4 regions of the [Leptolyngbya] sp. PCC 7376 genome follow, and region 2 is predicted to be linked to each of the others. Evidence: predicted binding sites of a transcription regulator. Region 2 holds the regulator's gene; each other region holds the start of a gene.

Region 1 (4,840 bases), 850 kb from region 2:
GTTTTGCGAATCCTGTCGTGATTTTGCCTAAAAGCTGTGCTTGAACAATCTGTAATTACTTCAACGTTGATGTTGACTCTCCTACTAATGGTGGGTCTGTTTTTCTTTATTCGTGCATCCCTAAAAGATCGCACTGAGCAGATGGAGTTCATCGCGACGGAACCTGAAGAATCCGTCTTTGAACGTCTCCAAACCTATTTCGAAAAGCGTGCTTATCAGATCATTGATGTTGATGGTGTGAATAATGTCGTGACCTATCAAGGGTTTGTACCACCTAGTGGATTTTTAGCGGTATTTCTATCATTACTAACAGCCTTAGGTTTAACCTGTGTTGCTCTAGTCCTCTCATTGATCTATCCAGCTGTTGGCTTTGGGTTTCTAGGTATCTGTTTATTTGCACCGGCAGCCGGTTTTTTCTATTGGCAACGTGCTGGCAAAACTGAAAAAGTAATTTTGCAGATTACCAAAGAAACGCCGATTACTGAAACGCCAACCCAACGCATTTTAGTGACAGCCCATCGCGATGAATTAATTTTGTTGCGGCAGGTCGTCCCTTATCAGCTCAATGAAGCATAAGTGATGGCTCACTAAATTGTTTCGTTTCTACTGAATCCGGAATTAATCGGGTGGCGATCGCCCTAGACCTCATTTTTTTATTGCTCAGCAAAAAAACTGGGCAATAAAAAACACCCTAGTGAAGAAACTAGGATGCGATTAATGAAAAAATTTGCTCACATTATTTAGGTTTCTAGTTGGAAGCAGCCCGATACCAAATTCGTTTGATTACGACCTGGGGCCTCACTATCCAAAAAATAAAACCTAGATACAAATAAGATTTAGATAAAGCTCAAAAGCTTAACTGGAAGCAGCCACTTGTTTCTTCTCCGCGGTCTCACTGTCTTCGGTATTACAAAGAACTCGTAGACTGGGGAAAAGGAAGTGGTTTTCTTCGACATACTGAGCACCAAATAATCCTTTCTCCGCCCAAAAATAACGGTCTGTGGTGTGCTCATTACGCTTGACGACAATAACTGCGGGGGGCACAATACCGTTTGCGGCGATATGCTTACGAGCTGCGGTTACTGGTTTGTCCTCACCACTCTCAATATGGTGCTGGGGGACGCTCTCTAGAATTTTTCTCCCTTCCTGACGACGGCGACTCTTACGTTTGCGTTTTCTTGCCAACCCGATACCTCCTAGTCTTGCTCTGATAAGTCCGTAACAACAGTCACAGAATTTCGAGCAAAGTATATCCGGAACAATTTTTAAAAGCAAGTTAAATTTGGAGAATATTGTTCATAGGTGACATTTTTATGGTAGAGGAATAGGTTGCTTACCCTGCTACATAAACTCTTGACAAAGAATCTAAATAGTTTATTAAGTTTTCTTAATAAGTATGGATTATGGTGTTCCACTAAAAGGTATATGTCCGAATTATCATGTAATTTGCGGTCTACCATGGCTAGATGGAATTTTGGCGATCGCCGATGACAACATTTCCCCAATTACTTCCAGTCGGTGCCGAATTTACGGCGCTATGTCAACAACAACTCCGACTTCTCGCGTTAAGTTTGGGGGCGGATTGGAGTGTGTTGTATTTGGCGCAGCCCAACCATAGTGATCAAGAGATTGAGTTACAGGTAGTGAGTTCTTATCCTGAGCGGCTATTGACAGCGGATCGGGAAACAGTGGTGGTAGAAACAGCCGAGATAGAAACGCTCATTGACCAAACCTTAATGGTCGGTGAACTAGAGCCAGACGGCGAAGAGTTTGCGCAAGAGACTGCCGGAGATATTGCAGAGTCGTCAACGGCTTTCCCACTGTTTCATGAGGATCTGATTTTAGGGATTTTGGCAACGGGGCGCACAGATCGCGGGTGGCGATCACCGGAAATTTCACAAATTGAATTAGTAACGCAGAGTTTGAGTTGGGCCTGTGTACTGGATCAGCAAAAAAGCTGGGCGACGCAACAGTTAGCACAACAGCGACAGTTACAGGAAGTGGAGCAAGAGCACTTTCATGATCTATTGCATCAGCTCCGCAATCCGACAATGGCGATTGGGACGTTTGGGAAATTATTACTGAAACGACTTGAGATGGAAGATCGTAATTATCCAGCGGCGGTGGGAGTCGTGCGAGAGAGTGATCGCCTCAAAGAAATGTTGCATCAGTTTGGGCAAGAGGTGAATTTACTGGATGCACAGATCCAAATGTTGCCACCAGCTTCAACATTAGCTTTGCCACCCGATGCTCTAACGGGATCAAATAGAGACGATACATTAAATTTGTCACAGTCAATTGCCCTAACAGCGGTAAATCTCATCGCATTAATTGAGCCCATTGTGGAGTCGATGGCGGCGATCGCCACAGAAAAAGAAATTACGCTACGAACAAAGATTAATTCTGATTTACCTGAGGTTTGGGGAAATGCACAGGCTTTAACGGAAATCATCTGTAATTTGCTCGAAAATGCGATCAAATACACTCCTGAGCAAGGCCATATTTTATTGCACTTAGCCAAGATGGGTGAGGCTGTACAATTGGCCGTTCACGATACAGGCTATGGGATGCCAGCCGCAGATTTAGACCATGTGTTTGAACGTCATTATCGCGGCGCGCAAGCAGAAGGAGAGATTCCAGGGACAGGTCTTGGGTTGGCGATCGCCCATGAATTGGTAGAAAAAATGGACGGTGATTTAGAAGTGGATAGTCCCTGTGTTGGATTGCCAACTACAAAAAAATGCCCGGGTAGCACGTTTACGCTGTGGCTCAGAATTGCCCATTAACGTTAATTGCTAATACGAATTTGGGAGCCTTGTTTACTCTTATAAACTTCGATGCGACTCTGAAAAGCCTCTTTAAATTGAGGAATATGAGTCACGGCAAGGATACAGGCAAAATCATCGGCGATCGCATTAATAGCGGCAATCAGTCGAGCACAACCTTCGGCATCCTGCGTCCCAAACCCTTCATCAATCACCAGCATTTGTAACGCCATCCCCGATCGCTGGGCCAGGAGTTTTGCAAGGGCAAGGCGAATCGAAAAATTAATCCGAAAGGCTTCACCACCAGAATAGGTTTCGTAGGAACGGGTTCCCCGCGCATCGGCGATCACGATATCAAGGGTATCGATCATTTTTGAAGTGATTTTTTTGCGATTGCCCTTGCGAGCTTTTTGGGTAAGAAATTGCACATGAAATTGGTTCCCGGTCAGCCGCGACAAGATTTGATTCGTTTCAGCTTCGAGTTGGGGTAAGGCATTTTCGATCAGCAATGTTTGAATGCCATTTTTCCCGAAAGCACTTCCCAATTCCTTATAGATGCGATGTTGGCGACGGATTTCAGTAAGTTCAAGTTTGCTGTCTTCGTATTCATCGGCGAGGGTTTGCAATTGTTGCAGAGATTGTTGCAGTTGCCCTTGGTGCGCCAATAAATGATCGAGTTCTTGGCGACGATGTTGAATTTGGGCTTCGAGTTGTTCAATCTCACTGCCATGATCCGCAAATTGGGCGATCGCCTCGCGCGTGGTTTGCATTTGCGTTTCGATCTGCTCAAAATCTTTTTGACAAGATTGCTGGGCTTGCTGAAGTTCTTGAAGGCGAGTTTCTAGTTGGGGATGGCGGGCGATCGCCTGTTGTAATTCCTGATGACGCAGTTGCCACACCTGAGCTGTACGAATTTGCTGAGTTAAAGCTTGGTGCTGTTCCGAGTTGTAATCGAGAGCAGTAATATTCGCCGCAATTTGTTCAAGCTGTGTTTGCAGAGGTGAATGATCGCGCAATTGAGCTAATTCTTGTTCCGTTTGCTGGAGTTGCCATTGCAATTCCGGTTGTTGCCGTTGAATCTTTTCGAGACGGTGGGTGGCATCATCGATTTTGCTTTTGCGGATTTCTGCCCATCGCCATTTTTTTTCATCTTCACGGGCGATCGCATGGCTTCGTTCGTCATACCGCAGCGTTTCTAATTGCGTTTTTACTTCACCCAATTCTGCTCGCAAATCTTCTGCATAGGCTTCGAGGTTCAGCGATCGCCCAAGTTGATCTATTTCTATTTCTAAACTTTGCAGCGTTTTTTGAATATTGTTATTACGTTCCAGTTCTGCCTCAATTTTGAAAAATTGCTGTTCACAAGCCGCATAATTATCCAGCTCAAGTTTCAGCTCGCCAAGTTCTGACTCAAATTTGCCCAAATCTTGGTCACACCGTAAAAGCTGTTCCTTCAGTCGCCAAATTTCTGCCTCAGTTGCCGTTTGCCTGTCCTGAGTCTTTTGAATTACATGTTCACGGTGGTCATGGTCAAGATCTTGATCGCACAACGGACAAGTGGCATCTGGTGTTTGTAACAGACTGAGTTTCTGCTGTAATTCTTCAAGCTGTTGATGACAATTTTGTTGGCTTGCCTGCAACCTTTCCTTCAGTTGAGCTTGCTCTAATCGTTTATTACGCACCCGATCCTGATAGGTCTTTTTCTTATCCAACGTCACCAGTTGCGCATCTAAATGTTGCAACTTTTCACGCTGCTCAGGGATTTGGGCAATTTGCTGACTGAGGTTTTCCCGATCATTCGAGAGAGATTCCAATCGAACTTTTAGTTTTTCTGAAGCTTGCACAATCTGATTTTCGAGGGTGAAGCGGCGCTGGAGTAGCGGCGAAACCTGATGTTGCAAACTATCGAGACGATTTAATTCGATGCGGGCTTTTTCGAGAGAAACTAAAGCTTTTTCGATCTTTGGTGCTTCAGCAATAATCTTTTCTTCTTCAATTTGTCGCTGCGCCAAATCCTCTAACCGTGCTTGTGTCCGCCGGATACTGATTTGCAACGTACCTTCCTGCTGCTGAAG
Region 2 (4,840 bases):
GCAGCAGTGGGATTTTGCACACTCAAATTTTCGAGAGACAATGTCGCGATCACATCCCCTGCGATAAACACTCGTTGTCTTAAGACAGCATCAGCAAAAACTTGCACTTGGCTCTCTCCCTGCAAATAGTTACCAGCAGAGAGTAATCGCACAACATAATCACGGCCATCATTAATATCGCTCACCAAATTTTGGACTTGAGCATTCGTAATCTGTACCACTCGTTCATCAAAGTCTGGATTACGCCCACGGGTTGCCACAATTGCATTACGATTCGCTTCTCGCAACAGTTCATCCACAGCTTGGTTCACGGCATTAATATCGATAATACGGACAACGCCGAAAGCCAGTACCTGCCCTGTGGTGAGGGCAACATTACCGCTCCGAAAGTTGATATAACTCGCTTCTAAAATATCAATCTGTTCTTGTAATCTAAAAATTTGGGATTCGACATCTTGCAACACTTGGTCTTTGTCGGCGATCGCCTGGTCTAAGTTGGCGATAGTCTGATCACGATTATCAATTTCAGTCTGTAAATCTTGGCGCTGAGTTTCTAGGGATTCAATCTGTCCAGAGCGCTGCTCAATAATGTCGTTTTGCTCGCTTACTTTGGTTTGCAACCGTTCACTTTGAGTTGCTAGCTTTTCACTCTGGATCGCCAGTTGATCTCGCTGCGTCTTTAAATCCCGTTGCTCTGATGCCAAATCTGTAATTTCTTTCTCTAGGACCGAGGCTTGATCTCGAAATGCCGTGAGCTGTGATTGAGCATTTTCAAATTTTGTTTCGATTCCTTCAAGTTTATTTTGGGCTGTAAGCTGATCCTGGCGGGCTAATTCGAGTTCCTCTTCAACCTTTGTTTTTGCGTCGTTAACTTCTTGTAGTTCCTTACGGCGTTTCGCTAAAATTCCATCCAGCTGAAATACGCCCTGCCGTAGCGATTTACTCAGACCAAAGAGCAAACCCAAAGTGCTGGCCGCAATCACTGTTCCCGTCATCACAGTTACGACGACAGCAGTTTGTTTCGGACGCAAATTGAACAGGCTTAAGCGGGCCTTACCCACTTTGCTACCAAGGCGATCGCCCAAAGCCGCAAGGATACCGCCTAGTATCAAGACCGAAAATATCAGTACAAACGCACTAGTCATTTAATGATCGTAAAACTGTCCCACACCACAAATAAAACCGTAACGTTATTACTGTAGCGTTAAGCGAACTGTTGGCTGAGATTTACGGGGTCATGAACCGTAATTTTTTTCTTGTAAATCGAGATCATATTTTTCTCGCGTAGCTCACCCAATAATCGCGTGACTGTTACCCGCGTCGAACCAATTGCTTCGGCGATCGCCTGATGAGAGAGTTTCAGATCAACCCGAATGCCATCTTCCGTTGGCACACCAAAATCGCGACAAAGAATTAACAAGAAGCTCACTAAACGCGACCCCATGTCTCGGTGCGCCAGTGTTTCGATCATCATCTCCGTTTGCAGAATCCGCGAAGACAATCCGCGCAACATTAACATCGACAACTCAGGACGCTCTTGCAAAGCTTTCTGAACCTGCTCAATCGGTGCGGACAAAAGCTCCACAGGCGTGAATGCCACTGCATGATAAAAGCGATCAGACTTTTGACCCGTTAAGAGGGATAGCACACCGAAAACACTATTTTCCCGGAGGAGTGCCACCGTAATCTCTTCACCGGCCTCATACACCCGTGAGAGGCGGACAGCTCCCTTCAGCAAAAAATAAACCCGTTCAGCTGGATCGCCCGGAAAGAAAATTGTTTTACCCCGATCATAGTTCTCAACTACAGGAGGGAAAGGGCCGCTGTGAAATTGTCGAAACGCAGCAGCTAGATCGGTAATTTGATTCACGGGTAATTCAGGCACTTGATTCGGATAGAAATCGCTTTGGGCAGCGTCAGAGTTATAAATCATAGACTCACATTGTTGAGGGGTATCCCCGATGTTGGAACTTACACTCGCTTATGGGGACTAATATGACAATGAATTCTCTTAACTAAATCTTACTTTGGTATGGTAATTTGTAATTTTTGCTTCAAAATAATTATGGTTTTCAGCGCAAGCTCTCTTATGTCCTTGAAGAATTTGCACTGTTTTACCGTAAAGTAGCGAATGGCTAGAGGGTCTTTTGGCGTTATGGGACGCGCTCTAGCTTGACCGAATTTTTAGGAAACTTGGGAACCTTTATGCTTGATTTAACCGGAAAAAATGCCCTTGTCACAGGGATTGCAAACAATAAATCCATTGCGTGGGGTATCGCTCAACAGCTCCATGCTGCGGGCGCAAACATCGGTGTCACTTACCTACCCGATGATAAAGGTCGTTTTGAGAAGAAAGTCGGCAAGTTGGTCGAGCCTCTCAATCCTTCTTTGTTCCTTCCTTGTAATGTGCAAGATGATGAACAGGTTGATCAAGTTTTTGAAGCGGTTAAAAAGGACTGGGGCAAGCTTGATATCCTCATTCACTGTTTGGCATTTGCACACCGTGAAGATTTAACTGGTCAGTTTAGCGATACTTCCCGTGATGGTTTCCAAACGGCTCTCGGTATCAGTTCTTACTCACTCACTCGTTTGGCACGTGGTGCAAAAGACGTAATGACGGATGGTGGAGCAATTGTCACCATGACCTACCTTGGTGGTGTAAAGGTTATTCCGAATTACAACGTTATGGGTGTAGCGAAGTCTGCGCTTGAGATGAGTGTTCGTTATCTCGCGGCGGATCTTGGCCCTAGCAATATTCGCGTCAATGGTATTTCTGCTGGCCCAATTCGTACTTTAGCTTCTTCTGCTGTTGGTGGCATTCTCGACATGATTCACCACGTGGAAGCAACTGCGCCTTTACGTCGTACGGTAACTCAGACTGAAGTTGGTAATACGGCGGCATTCCTCTGTAGTGATTTGTCTAGTGGCATCACTGGTCAGATTGTTTATGTGGATTCTGGTTACGAAATTATGGGTATGTAAGGTCTAGCTTGAAAGATAGATCCCTCTAAATCCCCCTTGAGTAAGGGGGACTTTTTATTTTTTGGTGATGGGAGTTATGGCTGAAGAGTTTGTTCACATTTCGGTATTGCGGGAAGAGCTAGTTGATGGGCTAGGGATTCGTGATGATGGGCATTATCTGGATGTAACACTCGGTGGTGGCGGCCATACGGAATTAATTTTGCAGCGATCACCGACCTGTAGAGTGACATCGGTAGACCGGGATGCAATGGCTATTGAAGCAGCATCAGCACGGCTCAAAGGGTTTGGCGATCGCCTAACGATTGTGCGGAGTAATTTTGCTGAGTTTGATCCGCAGGGACAAAAGTTTGATGGGATTATTGCGGACTTGGGGGTAAGCTCAGCACAATTTGACCAGGGCGATCGCGGCTTCAGTTTTCGCATGGATGCACCACTTGATATGCGAATGGATCAACGACAAGATTTATCAGCGGCGGATATCGTCAATCGCTATGGCGAGAAAGCATTGGCAGATATTTTCTATGAGTATGGCGAAGAACGTTTGGCACGGAAAATTGCTAAAAAGATTGTGAATCAAAGGCCAATTCACACCACGAAAGAATTAGAAAATATTGTTTTCTATACCTATCATCCAAAGGCTCGGAAAGGGCGACTTCATCCGGCAACCAAAGTTTTTCAGGCGTTACGGATTGCAGTGAATGGAGAACTTGACGCGCTCAAAGGCTTATTAGATAAAGCACCGCAATGGCTCAATCCGGGTGGCAAGATTGGCATTATTAGTTTCCATAGTCTCGAAGATCGCATCGTCAAAAACACATTTAAAGGTCATGATTTATTGCGGGTAATCACAAAAAAACCGATTATGGCAACGGAAGAGGAAACCCAACAAAATCCACGGGCACGTTCTGCGAAGTTACGGTTTGCAGAAACGAAAAATATTACTGAAGATTAAAGCGCTACACAGCTCTACAAACAGGATGGAGACCTTTGTGAAATTACGTACAATAGCGAAAGGATATTGAGTCCTTTTGATTTCAATTTTTGTGAGTAATAACAATGGGCGCAGATAAAGCAAATTCTCAAACGGCGATTATTGTTGCAGGGATTACTGTTGTGGGGACTTTGGGTACCTCATTATTTGCAAATTGGGATAAGGTTTTTTCGCCGAGTGAACAGGCTTCAACTTCCACGCCCACAGTCGAAACGCCCACGTCAAATGCAACGTCAGATGCTCCACCATCGCCGGAAACCCTCCCGAATCATTCACCAGCTACAGCGAATGGTTTCGATAGGTTTTGGTCATCAGAGGAAGATATCACAGCAGAGTATTTAATAGATATTGAGTTGAAATCGAGTGGTACTAAGCTTTCTGGTACGTTGCAAAGTTTTAGCCAAGAAGGAGACGATCAGTCGCCTTTACTATCATTAGTCGGTGAGTTTGAGGCGGAGAAGGGTACTGTCGAGATTTATGACCAAAAGGCTGCTTTGGTAGGGAAGGCAGAGATAACGATCACCAATAATAGTTTGACGTTTAAGTTGCTCGAATCGAAGGGAATTGCGACAGAAACTATTCCATCTCAGGCCGTGCTCTATCCTATTGACAAATCAGAATTTTAAAAGAACTGATTTCCGTATTTTCCCGGAGCGCTCGCCAATTCGTTTGTCTTAGAGGATGTCTGAAAAGGGTCTGACCGTAACTTTTGTCGAAATGAGTTGCACGTAAAAATAAGCACTTCAGGCGATCAACCTGGCGGAATTTACGCAGCATTTATCGAACATAAAGACTTTTCAGACAACCTCTTAAATTGAGAGTAGTGACAACTAAGGCGGGACAAACTCATGGGACAGAATAAGTTAA
Region 3 (4,840 bases), 1.9 Mb from region 2:
TATCAATATCCTCATCAGTGTGAGCTAAAGACGTGAAGCCAGCTTCAAACTGAGAAGGTGCGAGGTAAATACCCTGCTCCAACATGCCACGGTGATAACGACTGAATTTCTCTAGATCAGAATGCTTTGCGTCATCGTAGTTATGGACAGACTTGCCAGTAAAGAACATGCCGAACATACCGCTGATGTTGCCACCAGAAACTTCATGACCCGCTTCACGAGCAAGGCTCAATAAACCGTTAATCAACTTGTTTGTAATTGTTTCGAGATGCTCATAAGTGCCAGGACGTTGGAGCAATTCCAATGTCTTGATCCCCGCAGTCATTGCCAAAGGATTACCGGAAAGTGTGCCCGCTTGATACATGGGGCCAGCAGGAGCAACCATTGACATAATTTCTTTACGACCACCGTAAGCACCCACAGGTAGACCACCACCGATGACCTTACCCATAGTTGTTAAATCAGGTGTGACGCCGAACTTGGCTTGCGCACCACCGTAGGAAATGCGGAAACCAGTCATTACTTCATCAAATACGAGTAATGCACCATTTTCTTTTGTAATTTCCCGCAGGCCTTCGAGGAAGCCAGCATCAGGTGTGACAAAGCCAGAATTACCAACGACAGGTTCTAGAATTACACCGGCGATCGCCTCAGGATTTTCCGCGAAAAGCTTCTTCACTGCATCAAGATCGTTATAAGGCGCAGTCAAAGTCGACGCAGTTGTTGACTTTGGCACACCCGGAGAATCAGGTAAACCTAAAGTTGCTACACCAGAACCAGCCTTCACGAGGAACATATCCGCGTGACCGTGGTAGCATCCTTCAAACTTAATGATTTTTTCGCGACCAGTGAATGCGCGCATTAAACGCAACACGGACATACAAGCTTCAGTACCAGAGTTGACGAAGCGAACCATTTCAACACTGGGCACAGCATTGATGACCATCTCAGCCAAAATATTTTCCTTAAAACAAGGCGCACCGAAACTGGTTCCCTTTTCAAGGGTTTCACGAAGAGCCACATTGACTTCATCGTTTGCGTGACCACAGATCGCTGGGCCCCAAGTGCCAACATAGTCAATATATTCGTTACCATCGACATCCCAAGCACGAGAGCCTTTGACGCGATCAAATACGATGGGCTGTCCACCCACTGATTTAAATGCTCGCACGGGGGAACTGACACCACCCGGCATTAATTTTTGAGCTGCACTAAAAATTTCGTCTGATTTGGTTGTATTTAAAGCTGTAGTAACCAAATTATTTCTCCTTTAAGCAAGATCTATAAAAATTAACTTTTGTAATCTAGATTGTTTTAATGGCCATTCAATCCCTGTGTGCTAGGGAAAATTTGTGACAGTTTATTATTTTACGGAATAAAGGCAATTTCGGCGTTTGTCTGGTGATTAATTCACAATGTCTTACAAGTGTTATTCGACGAAATTTATTATTTGCCCTTGGAGGAAACACAACAAAATGTCGAAAGTTGCAGTGAAATTTATGCCCAATGATGTCGTGATTGAAGCGGCACCTGGAGAACCGATGCTTGAGGTGGCGCGGCGAGCTGGCATCATGATCCCCACCGGTTGTCTGATGGGCTCATGTCATGCTTGCGAAGTAGAGCTAGATGACGGAGAAAGTCTTTGCGCTTGCATTGCTGGCATCCCTGGCGATCGCCCAGAAATCACGATTCATTTATTTAGCGATCCCGTTTGGTAAACCACCCTAGGAGTTTGACTCACCATCACAATTATTGTGTTCTAAGTGTCGAACTAAATCTAAGAAACAACAGTTATTTTGTAGCGTTTGATACGGAATAAAGGTGTAAATCGTTTTAGAAACCAGTATGCCTTAGGGTAACCAAAATCATTTCTTAATACTTTTTAAGACGTGATAAGCATAAATACTAATTTCAAAAAGAGCTGCTGAATAAGTTTCTCCCGTAATACACAGAGAAATCCAAGGCAATTAGGATTAAGACCCATCAAGTCACCCCTTGATTCTTTCGCTCGATCCATTAGTATTTTGTGAAACAAAGCCAATATTCTCATCGGTTAAAAGTTACTTCTGCTACCGATTAGAGATATTTGTCTGTGTTATTCAAGAGCATAAATGCCTAAAACATCTCAAACTAATGCCTAAGTCAACTTTCCAAAAACGGAGTCTGGCTATGGAGCAAGCACATTTCAGCCCAGCACACGATGATAGTGTTGTTCTGAACTTTGCCCGTAAGCTCTCCCGTAACTTTTCTCCAATCTGGCTAGCTTGTATTCCTGCTGCAGCGATTATCACTGTAGTTTGGAGCACAGCAGCTATGGCAGACGGCCATGAAGTAGCCGTTGATGCAGCTGGTCAAGTCCAAATCATTTTGGACACTATCTTCCTGCTTGTTGCATCAGTGCTGGTCATTTTCATGAACGCAGGCTTCGGAATGCTCGAAGCTGGCTTCTGTCGTCAGAAAAATGCCGTTAACATCCTTTCCAAAAACCTGATTGTCTTTGCGGTTGCAACAATTGCATACTGGGCAATCGGTTACGCCTTTATGTATGGCGACGGTAATTCTTTCATCGGTTTGAAGGGTTTCTTCTTCTCCGGTAGTAGTGTTCCCTACAGTGGCGATGGTAGTGAGTGGTACACCATGGATGGTGACGCTCAAATCCTGAACTTCGTCCCTGAAAGTATCTCTTTCCTTTTCCAAGTTGCCTTCGCAGCAACAGCGGCAACCATCGTTTCCGGTGCGGTTGCAGAAAGGATTAAGTTTGATGCTTTCTTGATTTTTAGTTTCCTTTTGGTTGCTATTTCTTACCCCATCACAGGTCACTGGCAGTGGGATGGCGAATGGCTATCAGCGCTTCCTTTCCTCGGTGTAGATGAAGAAGGTGCAGCTCTGTTTGGTTTCCATGACTTTGCTGGTTCTACCATCGTTCACTCTGTTGGTGGTTGGGCTGCTCTTGTTGGTGCCGCTGTGCTTGGCCCTCGTGCTGGCAAGTATCGTGAAGACGGTAAAGTCAATGCAATTCCCGGTCACAACATGAGTATCGCGACCCTTGGTTGTTTGATTCTCTGGATCGGCTGGTTTGGTTTTAACCCTGGTTCCGAGTTGGCAGCAAGTGCAAATGTTCCTTACATCGCTGTAACGACTAACTTGGCTGCTGCTGCTGGTGGTTGCACTGCAACAATCACGTCTTGGTTAAAGGATGGCAAGCCTGATCTTTCCATGATTATTAACGGTATCCTTGCTGGTCTCGTTGGTATCACTGCAGGTTGTGATAGTGTTTCTATCTTCTCTGCTGTAATCATTGGTGCGATCGCCGGCGTAATCGTGGTCTTCTCCGTTGCTATGTTCGATAGCATCAAGATTGATGACCCCGTTGGTGCGACCTCTGTACACCTCGTTTGTGGTATCTGGGGTACATTCGCTGTTGGTCTATTCAAAATGGGTGGAGGTCTCTTCACTGGTGGTGGTATCCAACAGTTAATTGCTCAGGTCGTTGGAATTCTCTCTATCGGTGGCTTTACCGTTGCCTTTAGTTTCATCGCTTGGTACGCGATCGCCGCAGTTCTTGGCGGTATTCGTGTCGAAGAAGACGAAGAACTCCGTGGTCTCGATATTAGTGAGCACGGCATGGAAGCTTACAGCGGTTTCGTAAAAGAATCTGATGTAATCTTCAGCTCTTCAGCTTCTTCTGATTCCGAAGGCTAAATCGCGCTTCTGAATCAGTCAAAAAATTTCATCACAACTGGAATCAAACCTCCTTGCTAAGAAGGAGGTTTTTCTGTATGGATAAACAAGCCTCTATCTCTGAGTGGGTAATCGCTCAGTATGCAGTGAAGTAATACTTTAACTAGGTCATTCTGTAAGGATGATCATCGCCACTTATTGATTTTTGTTAAAGATCGCGCCTAGTAAATTCATTATTTTCTGAGTTGATATTTTAACGACGTCTATGCTGTCTAGACATCCGACTCAGCAGCTTGGATGATTTAATCCTCACCAGGCAAGGAAACTAAGCCAGATAAGTACAACATATCTCCTCGGAGAGGAGCATGAAACAGCATTGAATAGCACTTATTCTTGTTGCGAAATGTAACGCAATATTTTTACAAGATGTAATGATCTAAGTGAGTAGCTCGTTGTATAACTTGTACCTAAGATTACAAAAATGCAGCCTTAAAGATCCTTTCAAACCGGGACTTTAATCGTGAATTTTCCTTTTTCGCCCACTAAAGACTTTCGAACTTAATCTTTGTAAAGTTTCTTAAAGGTGTGGGGAGGAAAGCCACGAAAATGGCTCACACTCTTAAATGGTTTAGAGAGTCAATTTGCCTTGTCACAATATTTTGCTTCACAGCCTTTGAATCAAACTTTTGCGGCGCCAATGGCTCTGAACCAAGCTTAAAAAAAACTAAGCGAAAACATACTCAATAAAATCCCACTCATAAATATAAGTAGGAGATAAAAACATGTTTGACATCTTTACTCGGGTTGTTTCTCAGGCTGATGCCCGAGGTGAGTTCATCTCTACTGACAAGCTCGATGCTCTTAGCAAAATCGTTAGTGATGGCAACAAGCGTGCCGATGCTGTGAACCGCATCACTGGTTCCGCTTCCGCTATTGTTACTGAAGCTGCTCGCACACTCTTTGCAGACCAGCCTCAACTTATTGCTCCTGGTGGTAACGCTTACACTAGCCGTCGTATGGCTGCTTGTTTGCGCGACATGGAGATCATCCTCCGCTATGTAACTTACGCAATCTTCACTGGAGATGCGTCTGTTCTTAACGATCGTTGTCTCAATGGCCTTCGTGAGACTTATCTCGCTCTCGGTACTCCCGGTGCTTC
Region 4 (4,840 bases), 590 kb from region 2:
CGCTACAACTTGAACCGATAGATGGTCTCACCATCGGGCATCTGACGCACATCGCCATTAAACTCTTTTACCCTCGCTTCGAGGTAACGCTGGGATTCTTTGCCTGATAATCTAGACGTTTGGGCAAATTTCAACAATGATATTTCACCTTGATTAGCCTCAATCACTTGATAAAAATTGTGCCGCAACCAATCTGAGTCAAATTTTTCTTTACGCACCCGCTGATGCAAACTCCAAAGCATCCAGCTTCCGGAACCTGTCAGAGGCAACCCTAAAATCACGAGGGCAGCCATCGCGTCGTCTCGCTCATTTTTCGGGACTGACATATTATTCACTTCGAAAACGGCGTAGATGCTGATCGGTAAACCTAAAATCAGAAAGCACACGGCAATGAACCGCTGAAACCCACGAAATGCAACCCTTGCCCAATGTCTTTTAATCGGAGCAGGTACACCTACACCCTGTGGAGACTTCGCAAGATTGATGGGTGGTTTGGGGATATTAATAGAAGTGGCGGGAATTTCTTCTTGAAAAACGGTAGCGATCCCGCCTTTATCGGATGTAGTGGCAATGGTGCGGGAATTTGTGGAGAGTTGGGCGATCGCCTGTTTGACTTCCATTGCAGAACGATACCGTTGGCGAAAATCATAGCAAATCATTTTGTCGAGAATGCCCGCAAACTCTGGTGAAACACTGGCATCCTGATGCCAAATAATTTCGGCGGTATTCGGGTCTTCGTAAAGCTCATCAGCCGTGTTGTAACCCACTGGTGGAATTTTTCCAGTGAGAGCTTGCACCACGATCATGCCTGCCGCATAAATATCACTACTGAGTTTAGGTTTGCCGCGCCCCTGCTCACTAGACATATAGCCTGGGGTTCCGATAATTGTGCCAATTTGCGTTTGGCCTTGGGCATTCACCTGTGTCGCAGCGAGCTCTTTTACCGCGCCAAAATCAATCAGTACAACTTTGCCATCCTGTTGCCGCCGAATTAAATTCGCTGGTTTAATATCGCGGTGAATCACATTTTGCTCGTGGATAAAAGCCAGTGGCTCCAACATACTTTCGATGAGGGCGATCGCATAAGCTTCACTGTGCTTTTTTCCAACCGTAATTTCCTTTTCGAGACTGTGGCCTTCCACAAAATCTTGAACTAAGAAAAACTCTTGATTGAGCTCAAAATAGGCCAAAAGATGAGGAATCTGATCGTGATCTCCCAGACGATTCAGTAACTGAGCTTCAGCTTCAAATAATCGTCGCGCCACAAGCAAGGCCTCTGGATTACTAAAACTCGGCTTGAGCTGCTTTACGACACAGATCTTGTTGAACTGCTTTATATCCTCTGCCAAAAAAGTCTGGCCAAAGCCCCCAGCTGCAAGGGACTCTGTAATTTTGTATCGTCCGTCAAGAAGTTGCCCAATCATAATCGCCGTTTACAAATACCACACCACAACTGCATAACTCCATTATGAATCAAGCCTTTGACCCCATGAAGAATTTTTTTTTCGGACACCCACAAAAAAAGAAAGCCACGAAGGCTTTCTCTAAAACAATGAAATGGAGAATCAAAGTTGAATTAATCTTTCATCTTGGCCAATACCACAGGCGATCGCCTAATGAGATAACCATAAATTGCTTGATTCTTGGCGCAATAAGCTAACGAGATGCTGATCACCTCTGGCTTGTGCCGACTGAATCCGACTCTCTAAACTGCGGCGCATATTTTCAAGATGAACCTGTCGTACATCCTGACTCATCAATCTTGATAATTGAGGCAGTCTTACAGGACAAGACGGAGCAGGCGCTTGATTGACACGACGCTCTCGCAAAGAGGCTGGAATCGCTGGCTGCATTGTTGCGTATGATCCACCACGATAGTGGAGCAATACAGACTCAACATCAGGACGCTCAACAGAACTCACAACACAACGGCGACGAGTCACTTGGCCACGGTACTTTCCAAGAATATTTCCTTCAGTCACTTCTAATGAGGCGGGAGCGCGATCATAAGAAACACCACGATATGTCAATTTCATATTTTGCCTCTTCAAAATCTCATAACTCTTTCTGTAATCATTGTTACACAATTAAATTTTACTTATCTGAAATATCAGGAAAACTTTATATTCTCAATTATCTTGATCCCCACAAAAAAAGAAGCCCGGAGGCTTCTTTAGAAGTTTATAAAATTGTGTTAGATGACTTGTCTGAACCGAATAATGAGTGTCACTAAACTTGCTCTACGAGTTCAGGTTTACGCTCTTCTTTACTGACAGCAACTTTGCCTTCTTCGTTGATATCAACGAGAGCCGTATCGCCAGAGCTAACACGACCAGAGAGAATTTCTTCAGCAAGGACATCCTCTAAGAGACGCATAATTGCTCGGCGTAATGGACGTGCACCGTAAGCAGGATTGTAACCTTCTTCCACAAGACGTTCTTTGAACTTCTCAGTAACTTGCAGCTCGATTTCCTGTTCAGTAAGACGTTGGAAAACATCCTTGAGAAGAATTTCAGAAATCTCTTTAACCTCATCCTTAGTGAGTTGACGGAAGACAATGATTTCGTCAAGACGATTCAAGAATTCAGGACGGAAGTATTGTTTCAATTCCTCATTCACAAGAGAACGAATGCGGTTGTATTGAGATTCAGCTGCATCATCACCGAATTCAAAACCGAGACCACCACCACCTTTCTCAATGACCTTAGAACCAATGTTCGAAGTCAAGATAATGAGGGTGTTTTTGAAGTCAACGGTACGACCTTTCGCATCGGTTAGACGACCATCTTCAAGGATTTGCAGAAGCATATTGAAGATATCGGGGTGTGCCTTCTCAATCTCATCAAAGAGAATGACAGTGTAAGGGCGACGACGAACGGCTTCAGTCAATTGACCACCTTCGTTATAGCCAACATATCCTGGAGGAGAACCGATCAACTTGGATACGGTGTGACGCTCCATGAATTCGGACATATCCAGGCGAATCATGGCATCTTCAGAACCGAAGAAGTAGGCTGCTAAAGATTTGGTTAGCTCAGTTTTACCAACACCGGTAGGACCAGAGAAAACAAAACTTGCAATAGGACGGTTGGGGTTCTTCAGGCCAACACGGGCACGGCGGATGGCGCGGGATACAGCTCTTACTGCTTCCTCTTGACCAATCAAACGCTGGTGCAAGGTATCTTCCATATTGAGGAGTTTGGTGGATTCACTCTCAGTAAGTTTGTTGAGGGGAACACCTGTCCAAGATGCAACGATATGGGCGATTTCTTCAGCGTCAACCACGGCATCGATGTCAGTCTTTTTCTCTTTCTGGCTTGCGGCGATCGCCCGAATTTCTGCCTTGATCGACATTTCACGATCACGGAGTTCACCGGCTTTATCAAACTCTTGGGAACGAACTGCTTCGTCCTTCTCTTTAAGGACACCGCGGAGTTCCTTATCAAGTTCTTTTGCTTCAGCAGGAAGTTGAGAATTGATTAGACGGACGCGAGAACCAGCTTCATCAATCAAGTCAATCGCCTTGTCAGGAAGGAAGCGATCACTGATATAACGATCTGCCAATTTTGCTGCCGCATCGAGAGCTTCATCAAGAATTTTAAGCTTGTGGTGTTGCTCATAACGTTCGCGAAGACCGAAGAGAATTTCGATGGTTTCTTCAACGGAAGGCTCACCAACCATTACAGGCTGGAAACGACGTTCGAGAGCCGCGTCTCGCTCAATATGCTTGCGGTACTCATCGAGAGTGGTAGCACCAATACATTGCAGTTCACCACGAGCGAGAGCAGGCTTGAGGATATTCGCTGCGTCGATCGCCCCTTCTGCTGCACCAGCGCCAATAAGGGTATGAACCTCGTCAATCACAAGGATTACATTACCCGCTTGGCGGACTTCATCCATGATCTTTTTAAGGCGTTCTTCAAATTCACCGCGATATTTTGTACCCGCAACGAGCAGACCAATATCAAGGGTAACGACACGCTTTTCTTCGAGAATATCTGGTACATCACCAGTAGAAATACGCTGTGCCAAACCTTCGGCGATCGCCGTTTTACCAACACCCGGTTCACCAATTAGAACAGGATTATTCTTTGTCCGACGACCAAGAATTTGGATAACCCGCTCAATTTCCTTTTGACGACCGACAACGGGATCAAGTTTACTGTCTTTGGCTAACTGAGTAAGGTTGGAGCCAAACTCATCAAGGGTTGGTGTCTTATTACTACGAGAGCCGCCACTGCCAGCCGCGACCTCGGCAGTTTCACCCAACATACGGATAACTTGGGTTCTTACCTTCGAAAGATCAACCCCTAAATTCTCTAGAACTCTAGCGGCAACACCTTCACCCTCACGAATAAGGCCTAACAATAAGTGCTCAGTGCCGATGTAATTATGGCCGAGCTGACGGGCTTCTTCAAGGGAGAGCTCTAAAACTCTTTTTGCTCTAGGTGTGAAAGGAATTTCTACGGCAACAAAGCCAGATCCCCGTCCAATTATTTTTTCAACTTCGATGCGAGCATCCTTAAGATTAACTCCCATAGACCGGAGCACCTTTGCGGCGACACCAGTCCCCTCACCAATGAGACCGAGGAGGATTTGCTCCGTGCCAACGAAGTTATGGCCAAGGCGACGCGCTTCCTCTTGGGCAAGCATAATCACCTTAATTGCTTTTTCTGTGAAGCGTTCAAACATGATCTGTTCTTGTACCTGCTGCTAGTCCCGTATGTAAGGTTGATTCTAGCACAGGGGAAATTTTTGTTTTCGCGCTCATAGAACGGTTTTTGATTCGGTTTCTACCCCTTGGCAGCATCCCGTATCATTCGTTACGAACCCAGCTCTA

Evidence for each region. Region 2 encodes NtcA, which controls nitrogen genes in cyanobacteria. Its sites were predicted from a motif close to TTTGTANCNNNNGNTACAAA; they were not measured.
Region 1: LEPTO7376_RS07150 (DUF3155 domain-containing protein) is a predicted target of NtcA. The motif match lies at 1,216-1,235, and genes of this name have one in related genera.
Region 3: LEPTO7376_RS11615 (ammonium transporter) is a predicted target of NtcA. The motif match lies at 2,017-2,036, and genes of this name have one in related genera.
Region 4: LEPTO7376_RS00705 (DUF4278 domain-containing protein) is a predicted target of NtcA. The motif match lies at 2,067-2,086, and genes of this name have one in related genera.

The regions. Positions count from the first base shown of each region.
Region 1 is NC_019683.1:1,595,835-1,600,674, reverse strand. Features, by position in the region: gene LEPTO7376_RS07155 (cofactor assembly of complex C subunit B) at 37-576, shown strand; gene LEPTO7376_RS07150 (DUF3155 domain-containing protein) at 856-1,185, opposite strand; gene LEPTO7376_RS07145 (ATP-binding protein) at 1,488-2,786, shown strand; gene sbcC (exonuclease subunit SbcC) at 2,789-4,840, opposite strand, start outside.
Region 2 is NC_019683.1:742,975-747,814, reverse strand. Features, by position in the region: gene LEPTO7376_RS03390 (DUF3084 domain-containing protein) at 1-1,145, opposite strand, end outside; gene ntcA (global nitrogen regulator NtcA) at 1,205-1,933, opposite strand; gene fabI (enoyl-ACP reductase FabI) at 2,206-2,982, shown strand; gene rsmH (16S rRNA (cytosine(1402)-N(4))-methyltransferase RsmH) at 3,059-3,934, shown strand; gene LEPTO7376_RS03370 (hypothetical protein) at 4,039-4,599, shown strand.
Region 3 is NC_019683.1:2,634,297-2,639,136, forward strand. Features, by position in the region: gene hemL (glutamate-1-semialdehyde 2,1-aminomutase) at 1-1,258, opposite strand, end outside; gene LEPTO7376_RS11610 (2Fe-2S iron-sulfur cluster-binding protein) at 1,476-1,718, shown strand; gene LEPTO7376_RS11615 (ammonium transporter) at 2,170-3,702, shown strand; gene LEPTO7376_RS11620 (phycocyanin subunit beta) at 4,464-4,840, shown strand, end outside.
Region 4 is NC_019683.1:154,080-158,919, reverse strand. Features, by position in the region: gene LEPTO7376_RS00710 (serine/threonine-protein kinase) at 3-1,424, opposite strand; gene LEPTO7376_RS00705 (DUF4278 domain-containing protein) at 1,614-2,036, opposite strand; gene LEPTO7376_RS00700 (ATP-dependent Clp protease ATP-binding subunit) at 2,230-4,692, opposite strand; gene LEPTO7376_RS00695 (DUF565 domain-containing protein) at 4,824-4,840, opposite strand, start outside.